4 regions of the Rhizobium sp. N324 genome follow, and region 4 is predicted to be linked to each of the others. Evidence: predicted binding sites of a transcription regulator. Region 4 holds the regulator's gene; each other region holds the start of a gene.
The links. The regulator PhoB, encoded in region 4, activates phosphate uptake and scavenging genes when phosphate is short. The targets are predictions, from matches to a motif close to TGTCATNNANCTGTCAT.
Positions count from the first base shown of each region.

Region 1: phnC (phosphonate ABC transporter ATP-binding protein) is a predicted target of PhoB. The motif match lies at 1,462-1,478, and genes of this name have one in related genera.
Region 2: AMK05_RS12125 (UDP-2,3-diacylglucosamine diphosphatase) is a predicted target of PhoB. The motif match lies at 1,450-1,466, and genes of this name have one in related genera.
Region 3: AMK05_RS21280 (DUF2794 domain-containing protein) is a predicted target of PhoB. The motif match lies at 1,464-1,480, and genes of this name have one in related genera.

Region 1 is NZ_CP013630.1:223,514-226,719, forward strand. Features, by position in the region: gene phnD (phosphonate ABC transporter substrate-binding protein) at 1-461, opposite strand, end outside; gene phnC (phosphonate ABC transporter ATP-binding protein) at 549-1,394, opposite strand; gene AMK05_RS01025 (DapH/DapD/GlmU-related protein) at 1,513-2,130, opposite strand; gene phnL (phosphonate C-P lyase system protein PhnL) at 2,127-2,834, opposite strand; gene phnK (phosphonate C-P lyase system protein PhnK) at 2,866-3,206, opposite strand, start outside.
Region 2 is NZ_CP013630.1:2,511,940-2,515,145, reverse strand. Features, by position in the region: gene AMK05_RS12135 (efflux RND transporter permease subunit) at 1-333, shown strand, start outside; gene AMK05_RS12130 (histidine phosphatase family protein) at 605-1,354, opposite strand; gene AMK05_RS12125 (UDP-2,3-diacylglucosamine diphosphatase) at 1,527-2,339, shown strand; gene AMK05_RS12120 (MFS transporter) at 2,504-3,206, shown strand, end outside.
Region 3 is NZ_CP013630.1:4,415,339-4,418,544, forward strand. Features, by position in the region: gene AMK05_RS21270 (Bax inhibitor-1/YccA family protein) at 1-318, shown strand, start outside; gene AMK05_RS21275 (GNAT family N-acetyltransferase) at 425-982, shown strand; gene AMK05_RS21280 (DUF2794 domain-containing protein) at 1,040-1,441, opposite strand; gene AMK05_RS21285 (DUF1223 domain-containing protein) at 1,790-2,530, opposite strand; gene acnA (aconitate hydratase AcnA) at 2,764-3,206, opposite strand, start outside.
Region 4 is NZ_CP013630.1:564,114-567,319, forward strand. Features, by position in the region: gene pstB (phosphate ABC transporter ATP-binding protein PstB) at 1-574, shown strand, start outside; gene phoU (phosphate signaling complex protein PhoU) at 619-1,332, shown strand; gene phoB (phosphate regulon transcriptional regulator PhoB) at 1,470-2,153, shown strand; gene AMK05_RS02775 (IS4 family transposase) at 2,485-3,206, shown strand, end outside.

The sequences.
Region 1 (3,206 bases), 340 kb from region 4:
AGCGGAACGAGATAACCCGAGGTGGAGTCCGGATCGGCGTAGCCGAGCTTCTTGCCCTTGGCGTCCTGGATGGTCTTGATACCGGATGATTTCAGGGCGAGGCCGATCGAGTGGTAGCCGGTCGAACCATCCTTCTGCTGCGTCGTGAGGATCGGCGTGACAGCCTTCGGATCCTTGATGTAGACGGCTGCGTAGCCCGAAGCGCCGAGTTCGGCGAAGTCGAGCGTGCCGCCGAGCAGGCCCTGGATGACGCCGTCATAATCGGCGGCCGGGAACAGCGAGACCTTCTCGAAGCCGAATTCCTGCTTCAGGTGGTCGGCGAGGCAGGCATAATTGCGCAGGCGGTCGGTTTCGTTTTCGCCGCCGAGGATGCCGATGCGGAATTCCTTGAGATCTGCAGCATTGGCGGCGCCGGCGAGCGCGAAGAGCGCCGTTGCCGCAAAGAGTGCTTTCTTCAACATGTGTCTCTCCTATTGACCGGTATTCCCCGGTCTCCCGTTACGAAGAAGTGTGCCCTTGACGCGGGCGCTCGATCGCGGCCGCCTCGCTCAGAGGCCGGCCAGCGCCAGCGGTTGGACGCCGGCGGGTTGATTGTCTGCCCGCTCGGGAGCGATGTTGATCGACGTCGAGGTCATCGTTTCGTCGATGCCGGCGCCGTCCTTGTCTGTCCCGTAGATCGCCTTCACCGCCTCGGCGGTCAGCTCCGACGGCTTGCCGTCGAAGACGACGCGGCCGCCGGCCATGCCGACGATGCGCTCACAATAGTTGCGGGCGGTATCGAGCGTGTGGAGGTTAGTGATGACGGTGATGCCCTCGCGCTCGTTGATGTCGCGCAGCGCATCCATGACGATCTTGGCGTTCAGCGGATCGAGCGAGGCGATCGGCTCGTCGGCGAGCACCATCTTCGGGCTCTGCATCAGCGCCCGCGCAATCGCCACGCGCTGCTGCTGGCCACCGGAAAGCGTGCCGGCCGGCTGTAGTGCCGTCTGTTCGATGCCGAGGCGTTCGAGGGCTGCGATGGCGTATACACGTTCTTCGCGGGTGAAGATGTTGAGCAGGCTGAGAAGCGTCGAGCGGTGGTTGAGGCGGCCGAGCATGACATTGGTGAGAACATCGAGGCGCGGCACCAGGTTGAACTGCTGGAAGATCATTGCGCAGTCGCGTTGCCAGTTGCGCAGCGCCCCGCCGCGAAGCCCGGAAACCTCGACGCCGGCGAAATGAATGGTGCCGGAGCTCGGCTCCTGCAGCCGGTTGATCATCCGCAAGAGCGTCGACTTGCCGGCGCCGGAACGGCCGATGATGCCGACCATCTGGCCCTGCGGGATGGCGAGCGTGATGGAATCGACGGCGAGCTTTTTTCCGAAACGGCGTGTGACATTCTTGAGCTCGAACATCATGCTCTTCCCTTGCGATCCAGGCCTTTGGTCAGGATCGCATTAGTCCCGCTTGATGAACCTCGCGTGTCATATTTGTGTAGTTCGTGTCACAATTCTCAGCGCCTATATCGGAGGTTTAGCCACCATATCTCGCTAGAAAATCTTCCGCGCTCAGGTTGCGAAAATCCTGCAACGCCTGGCGCAGAAGGTCATGGTCCCAGTCCCACCAGGCAAGCCTGTCCATGCGCTCGCCGACCGCTTTCGAAAAGCGCTCGCGGATCAATTTAGCCGGCACCCCGCCGACGATCGAGTAGGCCGCGACATTCTTCGAGACGACCGCGCCGGCGCCGATCACCGCGCCGTTGCCGACGCTGATGCCCGGCAGGAGCGTCGCCCCATGGCCGATCCAGACGTCGTGGCCGATCGTCACCCGGTTTGCGCGCCGCCAGGCGAAGAAGTCTTCCTCCATGTCGCCGTCCGGCCAGTAGTCGGCGGCGCGATAGGTGAAATGATGCAGTGTCGCGCGCCAGGTCGGATGGTTGGTGGCGTTGATGCGCACGGCGGCGGCAATATTGACGAACTTGCCGATCGTCGCGCACCAGATGGAGCCGTCCTGCATGATGTAGGAATAGTCGCCGAAGGTGGCTTCGCTGATGCGGCAGCGTTCGGAAACCTCCGTAAAGCGCCCGAAGCTGGACTCGCTGACCGAGGCTGTCTCGTGGATAGAGGGTTCAATGCCCAGCTTGCGGCTCATGCGGCGATCTTTCCGGGAGAGAAGAGCTGGACGTCGAGAATGCGGTCGGCGACCGCCTCGCGGACTTCTTCGTCGTGGAAGATGCCGAGAAGGGCGACGCCCGCCTGCTTCTTCTCCTCGATCATGCCGACGACGACGGCACGGTTCCTGGCGTCGAGCGAGGCGGTGGGTTCGTCGAGGAGCAGGATTCTGTGCTCGGTGATGAAGCCACGGGCGATGTTGACGCGTTGCTGTTCGCCGCCGGAGAAGGTGGCGGGCGGGAGTTGCCAGAGCGCTTCCGGCAGGTTGAGCCGGGCAAGCAGGGCGCCGGCCTTCTCCCGTGCCGCGACGGCGTCTTCGCCGCGCGCCACCAGCGGTTCGGCGACCACGTCGATTGCCGCCACGCGCGGCACGGTGCGCAGGAACTGGCTGACGTAACCGAGCGTATGGCGCCGGACGTGGAGCACGGTGCGCGGGTCGGCGGCGGCGAGGTCGACGATGCGCCCGTCGTGGCGGATGAGGATCTGGCCGGTATCGACGGCGTAATTGCCGTAGATCATCTTCAGCAGCGAACTCTTGCCGACGCCCGATGGGCCGCCGAGCACGACGCATTCGCCTGAGGCGACCGAGAAGGCGACATTGGAAACGACGGGCAGCCGGATGCCGTCGCGCAGATGCATGGTGAAGCTCTTCGAGACTTCGGAAACGACGAGGGGCGTTGGCATGATGTCTTCTTTCCTGGTTTGCACCGATTGCTCAGACCTGCAGGATCGAGGAGACCAGCAGCTGCGTGTAGGGTTCGCGCGGATCGTCGAGCACCCGGTCGGTAAGCCCGTGTTCGATGACGTAGCCGTCCTTCATCACCATCATCCGGTGCGAGAGCAGGCGGGCGACGGCGAGATCGTGGGTGACGACGATCGCCGAGAGGCCGAGATCGTTGACGAGGCCGCGCACCAGATCGAGCAGGCGCGCCTGCACCGAGACGTCGAGGCCGCCTGTGGGTTCGTCCATGAAGACAAGGCGCGGGCCGGTGACGAGGTTGCGGGCGATCTGCAGGCGCTGGCGCATGCCGCCGGAAAAGGCGCGCGGCTGGTCGT
Region 2 (3,206 bases), 1.9 Mb from region 4:
TTCGCCAAGGATGGCTTCGCCGAAGGGAAATCGCTGATGGATGCCGCGATCGAAGGCGCCCGCCTGCGCTTCCGACCGATCATCATGACCTCGCTCGCCTTCACCCTGGGCGTGGTGCCTCTCGCGATCGCCACCGGGCCAAGTGCCGCCAGCCAGAATGCGATCGGCACCGGCGTGCTCGGTGGCATGATTTCGGCGACGGTGCTGGCGATCTTCTTCGTCCCCGTCTTCTTCGTCTTCGTACTGCGCCTGCTGCGGACGAAGCGGCCGGAGACCGTGACCGAGGAGGTCCCGGCCGGGCAGGACGCGGCAACGGCGACGTCACCGACATAGGGTGACGGCGAAACGGGGAGGGTTGTGCCCCGGGCGAGATTGACGCTTGCTTTCCCTTCTCACCAGCGGGGAGACGGTGGCCCGAAGGGTCGGATGAGGGGGCTGTACGGCACGCCATAGATTGCCCTTCGCCTGCGCTCAGTGCATTCGCGGCTTTGCCGCTCACCCCCTCATCTGCCTGCCGGCATCTTCTCCCCGCTGGGGAGAAGGGGATGTAGCAACGCCGTGCTCATTGATTGAACTGCTGGTAATGGCCTGATAGGAGTTCCCACTACCCGCCGGCCTTGGGCGTGATCGTCACATCGGCGCCATAGGCATCGCGCAACTCACCTTCCTGTCCCGGCTGCCGGTCGGCGGCCTGGTGCAGCAAGATCGACTGGTATCCTTGCAAGCGCGTGCCCTCGATCAGCGTGATATCGGCATTGCCGGGATTGTCTGAGCGTTCGAACCATTCGACGGGGCGGTGCAGAAAATTCATTTCGACCGCCCGGTTGGTGACGCCATGGCCGACGATGACGACGTTGTGGTCGCTATTCTCAGCGTCGCGCATGACGGTCTGGAGGAAGAGACGCACCCGCTGGGCCACATCCGCCCGGCTCTCGCCATCCGGCGGCCGGGCGTAGAATTTGCCGCTGTTGCTGCGCAGCCTCGCCCATTTTTCGAATTCCTCGGGAAACTTCTGCTTCTGTTCGGCATGGTCATAGATTTCGGTGAAGAGGCCGAAATCCTGCTCGCGCAGCAGGTAATCCTCCCGGATCTCGCCGACGACACTTTCCGGCAGGGCTGTGAGCAGGGCGTCCTTGCTCTGCCGTGTCCTGAGGAATGGCGAGTACCAGATCTGCAGCTTGCCGAAATCGGCGCGCGGCAATGCCTTCAGATAGGAGGCGATGGCCCCGCCGGCTTCGACCGCCTGACGATGGCCCCACTGCGTCAGCGGCACGTTGTGATCGCCGAATTGGCGATAGGCCTGTTCGTTGAGGTTGCCGAGAGATTCGCCGTGGCGAACGAGAAAGAGGCGCATCAGCCATTCCGCAGTGTCGGATCTGGAATCGCCGTCATCATGAACGTGCCCGATGGAGAGGGCAACATCGCCACCGCGCCGGCTTTTCCGCAACCTGTCATCTTCCTGAAACACGAGTCTGGTTTTGGAAGGTGAGATGAAAGATGGGGCATGAGCGACGCTCGTGATAGACATGATGGAACCCAGACATTTCCGCACGCTCTTCATTTCCGATGTCCATCTCGGCTCGAAGGCCGCGAAGGCTGATTTCCTCCTGGATTTCCTGCGCCACCACGAGGCCGATACGATCGTTCTGGTCGGCGACATCGTCGACGGCTGGCGCCTGAAGCGCAGCTGGTACTGGCCGCAGGTCTGCAACGACGTCGTCCAGAAGCTGCTGCGCAAGGCGCGCAAGGGCACGCGCGTCGTTTATATCCCCGGCAATCACGACGAATTCCTGCGCGACTTCCCGGGCATGCATTTCGGCGGCATCGAGGTCGTCGACCGCATGATGCATGACGGCGCCGACGGCAAGAAATATCTGATCCTGCACGGCGACGAATTCGACGTCGTCGTCCGCAATGCCCGGTTGCTCGCCTATCTCGGCGACTGGGCCTACGACACGGCAATCCGCATCAACATCCTGTTGGCGGCCGTGCGCCGCCGCCTCGGCATGCCATACTGGTCGTTCTCGGCCTGGGCAAAGCTGCAGGTCAAACATGCCGTCAACTTCATCGGCGAGTTCGAGCGCGTCGTGGCGGAGGAAGCGCGCAAAAGCGGCGCCGACGGCGTGATCTGCGGCCATATCCACCATGCCATCATCCAGGACATGGACGGCATCCGCTACATCAATACGGGCGATTGGGTGGAGAGCTGCACGGCGGTCGCCGAGCATGAGGATGGCACCTTCGAACTGATCACCTGGCGGGCGCTCGCCAGCAGCGTGCCGGCGCTTGCCGCCATTGAAATGCGCGATGAAGGCGAACTGGCCCCGCAGGCGGCCTGATATCGGCATCGCCGCGCCCGCGCCCGCGCTCCACCGACTTACCCGTTACCGTCGGGCGACAGGCTGTATTTATTTTCTAAAACGTTTCAGTAGGGCTATTTCTCGCAATAGGCGCCTCCAGGGTGGTGTGTTAGGACAACGACCAGTTTCCTTCAGGTCCACCAATGATTCCCGCCCAACAGTCCCCGAGTGAGGGAGCGCCGCCGCGCTTCCGGCTGCTCAGCGCGCTTTCCTATTGCGCGCCGCTGCTCGTCAACGGCATCGTCCTGCCATTCTTTCCCGTCTGGCTCGCGACCCACAGCTTCAGCGACCATGAAATCGGCATCATCCTCGCCATACCGATGGTGGTTCGCGTGCTGGTGGCGCCTGTCGTCGCGATGATCGCCGACCGTCTGAAGGAGCGCGCCGACGTGCTGCTCTGGTCGGGCGGCCTGTCGCTGCTGACGGCGATCGCGCTGTTCTGGACGACGAGTTTCTGGCCGGTGGCGATCGTCTATGCGCTGCAGGGCGCCACCTTTGCGCCCTATGTGCCCGTCGTCGAATCGATCGTCATCTCGGGCGTGCGCCGCTGGGGGCTGGATTACGGATCGATGCGCGTCTGGGGCTCGATTGCCTTCATCGTCTCGACACTGGTCGGCGGCCAGCTGATCAGCCGGTGGGGCGGCGGATTGGTGCTTGATGTCATGGTGTTCGGGTTTGCCATGACCGTTGTCATGGCGATCTTCTGCCCGCGCATCGGGCCGACACGTCGGCGCGGCCAGCCGATCAACATTCCGGCCGCCACCGGCAGTGGGCTGCGCGAGCCGCATTTGCTGCTGCTCTTGATCGGTGTCGCCATCCAGCAGTCGAGCCATGCAGTGCTCAACG
Region 3 (3,206 bases), 790 kb from region 4:
CTTTACGGCTACACGACGAAACGTGATCTGTCGGCGATGGGCTCGTTCCTGGTCATGGGTCTTTTCGGCCTGATCATCGCTATGATCGTCAACGCCTTCCTGGCTTCGTCGGCCATGCAGTTCGCGATCTCGGTGATCGGCGTTCTGATCTTCGCAGGCCTCACCGCCTACGACACGCAACGGATCAAGGAGCTGTACCTGGAAGCCGATGACGTCACTGTTGCCGGCCGCAAGGCGATCATGGGCGCGCTGACGCTCTATCTCGACTTCATCAACCTCTTCATGTTCCTGCTGCAGTTCATGGGCAACCGCAAATAAGCAGGCGGACAGAGATCGAAAAGGCGGCTTCGGCCGCCTTTTTTGTTGCGCTGATTTTGCCGGGATGGTTTTAGAGGAGCCCTGCCTCCTGCTGGACCAGCCGCCAATGTCATTCCTTCTGCGCGATGCGTCGCAAGCCGATATTCCCGCCATCACCGGTATCTACCGGGAATCCGTGCTGAACGGCACGTCGAGCTACGAGATCACGCCGCCGTCCGAGGCCGAGATGGCGCAGCGTTTTTCGGCAATCGTCGGCCAGCAATACCCCTATATCGCCGCAGCCGGTGCGGATGGGATTTTGCTCGGCTATGCCTATGCCTCGGCCTTTCGCGTCCGCCCGGCCTATCGCTGGATGGTCGAGGATTCGATCTATCTGGCGCCCGAAGCCCGCGGCCGCGGCATCGGCAAAGCATTGATGGCCGAGCTGATCGAGCGCTGCACCAATCTCGGTTTTCGTCAGATGATCGCCGTCATCGGCGGCGCCAGCCCCGCCTCGATCGCGCTTCATCTCAAGACGGGCTTCGTGGAGGTCGGCCTGATGCGGGGCGCCGGCTACAAACACGGCCGCTGGCTGGATACGATGCTCATGCAGCGCGTCCTCGGCGAGGGCATGACGACCGATCCGGATCCCTCCGCCTATCCCGGCACGCTGTTTGCCGGCTGATGGATGTGCCCGGAAGCGTGAAGCGGTTCCGGGATAACGACATGCAGAAAAAGCGTCCTACTTGTCGACGAGCTTCAGCGCCTTGTCGAACACCTTCAGCACCTGGTTCAGCTCGTGACCGCGCTTCAGGATCGTGCCGTGGACATTGATCACGGAATAGGCGCCCTGCTTGGCGGCGAGCTTGGGATTTTTCTCGATGCGGAAGAGCGGCATTTCACCGGAGCGTTTGAAAACGGAGAACACCGCCTTGTCCTTCAGGTGATCGATGGCGTAGTCGCGCCATTCGCCGTCACCGACCATACGACCGTAGATCCACAGGATGGCATCCAGTTCGCGCCGATGAAAGGTCACCGGAAGCGGGTCCTTGCTCTGCTTGTATTCCCTGAGATCGACGACGACTGAGGAACTATTGTCGACGGAACGGCTTTCGCCGTGTCGCAAATCCGGCTGTTCTGTCATTCAGTCTCCAAGGCCTCTGCATGTGACAGGAGAGTGACAGTGTGCCCGAGCCGCCGCAAATTGCAAGAGCGCCGGCCGTCACATTCGGTCGCACCACCGCGCGCGCATCAGCGCGCATGGACGCTGGAGCACTTTGAATCGGCGCATCGTCCGATGCGCGTGACAGCGCTGTCGCTTTCTCGGCAGCGCCGCATTTCAGTCAAAACAGCGCCTCATTTGCAGGGGATTTATGAATCCCGGTTTGGCGCCAGCGCGCCAAAGGGCCCGGCGGAGCGTATCGACCTTAACCCCAGCCCCGAATACGCTCAGCCGGGCCGCCCGGTACTTCACCCGCAAGCGGATGAAATCTCAGATATTTTTTCCCGCCATCACCACGGTCGCCCCGAGGATCGCCGCCGGATCGCCGTTGTCGTTCGCCGATTGCAGCAGAATCGCGCAACCCTCGAGCTGCGGCCGCTGCAGCACACTGGCCGGCAGCGTCAGACTGGTCGCCTTGCCGTCCCACATGCCGACCGTCTCGACATTGGTGACGCTGTGCAGATAGGAGAGCTTCTTGCCGCTGTTCTCGCCTTTTTCGACCTCGATGGTCTTTTCCTTGTCGAAATAGACCATCACGACATTGGCTTTGCCCTGTCCCGCGCCGATCTTGATTTCCAGCTCGTCGCCGCGCATCGACGCGCTGATGGGAACCGTCAGCCCGTTGCCTTCGCCGCTATAGGTGTCGATCTTGTTGTTGATGCCGCTGAGATCGGCGCCGGCCAGATGGCCGCGCCCGTTGACGATCGCCTGCGGCGTATAGACGTTGCTGCGGCCCATAGTCCTGGCATAGCCGTATTGCCGCTCGGTGTTTTCCTTGGAGCTCAGCGTATCGGCCCAGCCGAGGTAGTTCCAGTAATCGACATGATAGGCGAGCGCGATGACATCGCCCTGGCTCACCAGCTTGCGGAAAGCCGCGTCAGCCGGCGGGCAGGAAGAGCAGCCCTGTGCCGTGAAGAGTTCGACGACACCTTTCGGCGTGCCGTCTTCGGCCTGCAGTGGACCTGAGAGAACAACGCCGGTTATCAGCGGAATCAAAAAACGGGGGGACATTCACCTGCACCTCTTTTTCAGCGCCGACGGCGTGTTCCAACCGGAGGCCCTGACATATGAACGTACGAATAATCCTTCCGGGTCCAAACGAAAAGTCACGAACGGGTGAGACGCAGCGCAACCGGAACCCGCAGAAAACAAATCATTGTGAGCCCCCTCAAATACCGCCGCCGCAAAGAAAAGCCGCCGGAAACTGCTCTCCGGCGGCCATTATCATACGAGGCTATTAACAATCAGGCAGCCAGATCGCGCAGAACCGTCTGCAGGATACCGCCATTGTTGAGGTAGACCACCTCGTCGAGCGTATCGACGCGCGACAGCAGCGGAACTTCCTTCACGGTGCCGTCGCCATAGGTGATTTTGGCGATCTTCTTCTCACGCGGCTTGATCTTGTCGAGACCCTCGATGGTGACGAGTTCGTCGCCCTTGAGGCCGAGGCTCTGCCAGGTCGTGCCCTCTTCGAAGACGAAGGGGATGACGCCCATGCCGACCAGGTTCGAGCGATGAATGCGCTCGAAGGACTGGGCGATCACGGCCTTGACGCCGAGCAGGTTGGTGCCCTTGGCCGCCCAGTCGCGCGAGGAGCCGTTGCCGTATTCGACACCGGCGAAGATGACGAGCGGCACGCCTTCGGCCTTGTACTGCATCGCGCCGTCGTAGATCGACGTCTCTTCCT
Region 4 (3,206 bases):
CGCCGGCAAGATCACGCTGGACGGCGACGATATCTATGATCCCGATATCGATGTCGTCGAACTGCGCGCCCGCGTCGGCATGGTCTTCCAGAAGCCGAACCCGTTCCCGAAGACGATCTACGAAAACGTCTCCTACGGCCCGCGCATCCATGGCCTTGCCAAGTCGAAGGCCGATCTCGACCAGATCGTCGAGACCAGCCTGCAGCGCGCCGGCCTCTGGAACGAGGTCAAGGACCGCGTGCATGAATCCGGCACCGGCCTCTCCGGCGGTCAGCAGCAGCGCCTCTGCATTGCCCGTGCCGTCGCCGTCAGCCCCGAAGTCATCCTGATGGACGAGCCCTGCTCGGCGCTCGACCCGATCGCCACCGCCAAGGTCGAGGAGCTGATCCACGAACTGCGCGAAAATTACACGATCGTCATCGTCACCCACTCCATGCAGCAGGCCGCGCGCGTCTCGCAGCGCACCGCCATGTTCCACCTCGGCAATCTGGTCGAGGAGAACGACACCGACAAGATGTTCACCAATCCCGACGATCCGCGCACCCAGGACTATATCATGGGCCGCTTCGGCTGATTTTGGCGTCACCAAGCCTTCCCGTTATTCGAGGATAAAGCCCCATGGCATCGACACATATTTATTCTGCCTATGATGATGATCTGAAGTTCCTGTCCCGGCGGATTTCCGAAATGGGCGGCCTGGCCGAGCAGATGGTCGCCGAATCCGTCCGGGCGCTGGTCAACGGTGATACGGCGCTGGCCCAGAAGGTCATTTCCGACGACGTGATCCTCGATCACGCCGAGCGTGAAATCGGCGACAAGGCGATCGTCACCATCGCCCGCCGCCAGCCGATGGCCGCCGACCTGCGCGAAATCATGGGTTCGATCCGCATCGCCGCCGATCTCGAACGCGTCGGCGACCTCGGAAAGAACACCGCCAAGCGCGTCATCGCCGTGCAGAGCACCGGCGTTCCCCGCAAGCTGGCCCGCGGCCTCGAGCATCTGTCCGAGCTGGCGCTCGTCCAGCTCAAGGAAGTGCTCGACGTCTACACGACACGCGCCGCCGACAAGGCGAGTGCGATCCGCGAGCGCGACAACGAGATCGACGCGATGTACACCTCGCTGTTCCGCGAGCTCCTGACCTACATGATGGAAGATCCGCGCAACATCACCAGCTGCACGCATCTTCTCTTCTGCGCCAAGAACATCGAGCGCATCGGCGACCACGCCACCAACATCGCCGAGACCATCTATTACATGGCTACCGGCGCACAGCCGGAAGGCGACCGTCCGAAGGACGACAGCGCCAACACCGTCGGCGCGGTCACGGAATAACCGCCTAAACCAGACGATTGCGTGCGCGCCCATGTGGGGCGCGCAAAGAGGTCGCAGCCATTTTTTGTGAATTTGCGCAGGATGCATTGCTTAAATCACCCCCGGTTTAAGGATCATGCGCGAGGAGACCGACACGCATGATCCCGAGAGTTGCAGTTGTTGAAGACGAGGAAGCCCTGAGCGTGCTTCTCCGCTACAATCTCGAAGCTGAGGGCTTCGAGGTCGATACCATCCTTCGTGGCGACGAGGCCGAAATCAGGCTTCAGGAGCGCACGCCCGACCTTCTCATCCTCGACTGGATGCTGCCCGGCGTCTCCGGCATCGAGCTTTGCCGGCGCCTGCGCATGCGGCCGGAAACCGAGCGGCTGCCGATCATCATGCTGACGGCGCGCGGCGAAGAGAGCGAACGCGTCCGCGGGCTTTCCACCGGCGCCGACGATTATGTCGTCAAGCCCTTCTCGACCCCCGAGCTCGTCGCCCGCGTCAAGGCGATGCTGCGCCGCGCCCGTCCGGAGGTTCTCTCCACCGTGCTGAAATGCGGCGATATCGAGCTCGACCGCGAAACCCACCGCGTCCACCGCAAGAGCCGCGAAGTCCGCCTCGGCCCCACCGAATTCCGCCTGTTGGAATTCCTGATGTCGTCGCCGGGCCGGGTCTTCTCCCGCTCGCAGCTCCTCGACGGCGTCTGGGGCCACGACATCTATGTCGACGAACGCACCGTCGACGTCCATGTCGGCCGCCTGCGCAAGGCGCTGAACTTCTCCAACATGCAAGACGTCATCCGCACCGTCCGCGGCGCCGGCTATTCGATGGAAGCCTGAGCCGCCATCCTGCCGCCGTCCGGGCGAGGGAGCCGCGTAACGCAAAACGCGGCCGATAGATCACCGCACGCTGCGGTTCCTGCCGCGGACGTTCCCCCACCCTCCGTCGTCCTCGGGCTTGACCCGAGGACCCATGCGGGTGGGCACTTCGTTTCTGTTGAACTGACAAGGCGACCGCGGTCGACAAATTCAAGCGCAGCGCTTGCGGCATGGATACTCGGGTCAAGCCCACTGCTGTCCGGTTAAAATATCTGGACAGGTTGCATGGCATTGATTCTATTCGTTTTCAGACGTTTCGCGGCGTTCTGGACACGAATTGGAGATCAATGTCATGCGGCACGAGAATAGCGTTTTTCACCAGCTTCAACAGTATATTCCGTGGGCGGTGTTCGATCGTCTTGTGGACAAGCATAATGCCGACCACCGGGTGCGCCGGCTGACGGCGAAGTCGCAGTTCCTGGCGCTGCTTTTTGGCCAGTTGTCGGGCGCTGCCAGCCTGCGCGAGATCGAGGCCGGCTTGCTCAGCCACGAGGCGAACCTTTATCACCTGGGCGCTCGCAGTGTGGCCCGTGCCACGCTGGCGGATGCCAATGCCAAGCGCCCGGCAGCCTTGTTTGCCGATCTGTTCTCCGTCATGGCTGCCCGTGCCAGTCGAAAGATACGCCGTCATATCGGCGATACGCTGCGTATATTGGATGCCACACGCGTCCAGGTCTCCTCGCTGTATGGCGGCTGGGCCGACATGGTTGGCGGCAAACGGGCCATCAAACTGCATGTCTGCTACGATCCGCACGCCGACGCGCCGCTCGCCATGACGCTGACCGGTCAGAGGACGAACGACATCATCCCGGCCAGGGCGATCGACATTGCTGCGGGCGTCACCTATGTCTTCGATCTTGCCTATTACGATTTTGCCTGGTGGGCCGAGATCGATAGAAAGAGCGCCCGTTTCGTCACCAGGCTGAAGAGCAATACCCTCGTCGCCACGATCGCCGAACAGCCAGCCGATGAAGCTGCGGGCATTCTCTTCGACAGGATCGGGCTCCTGCCGCA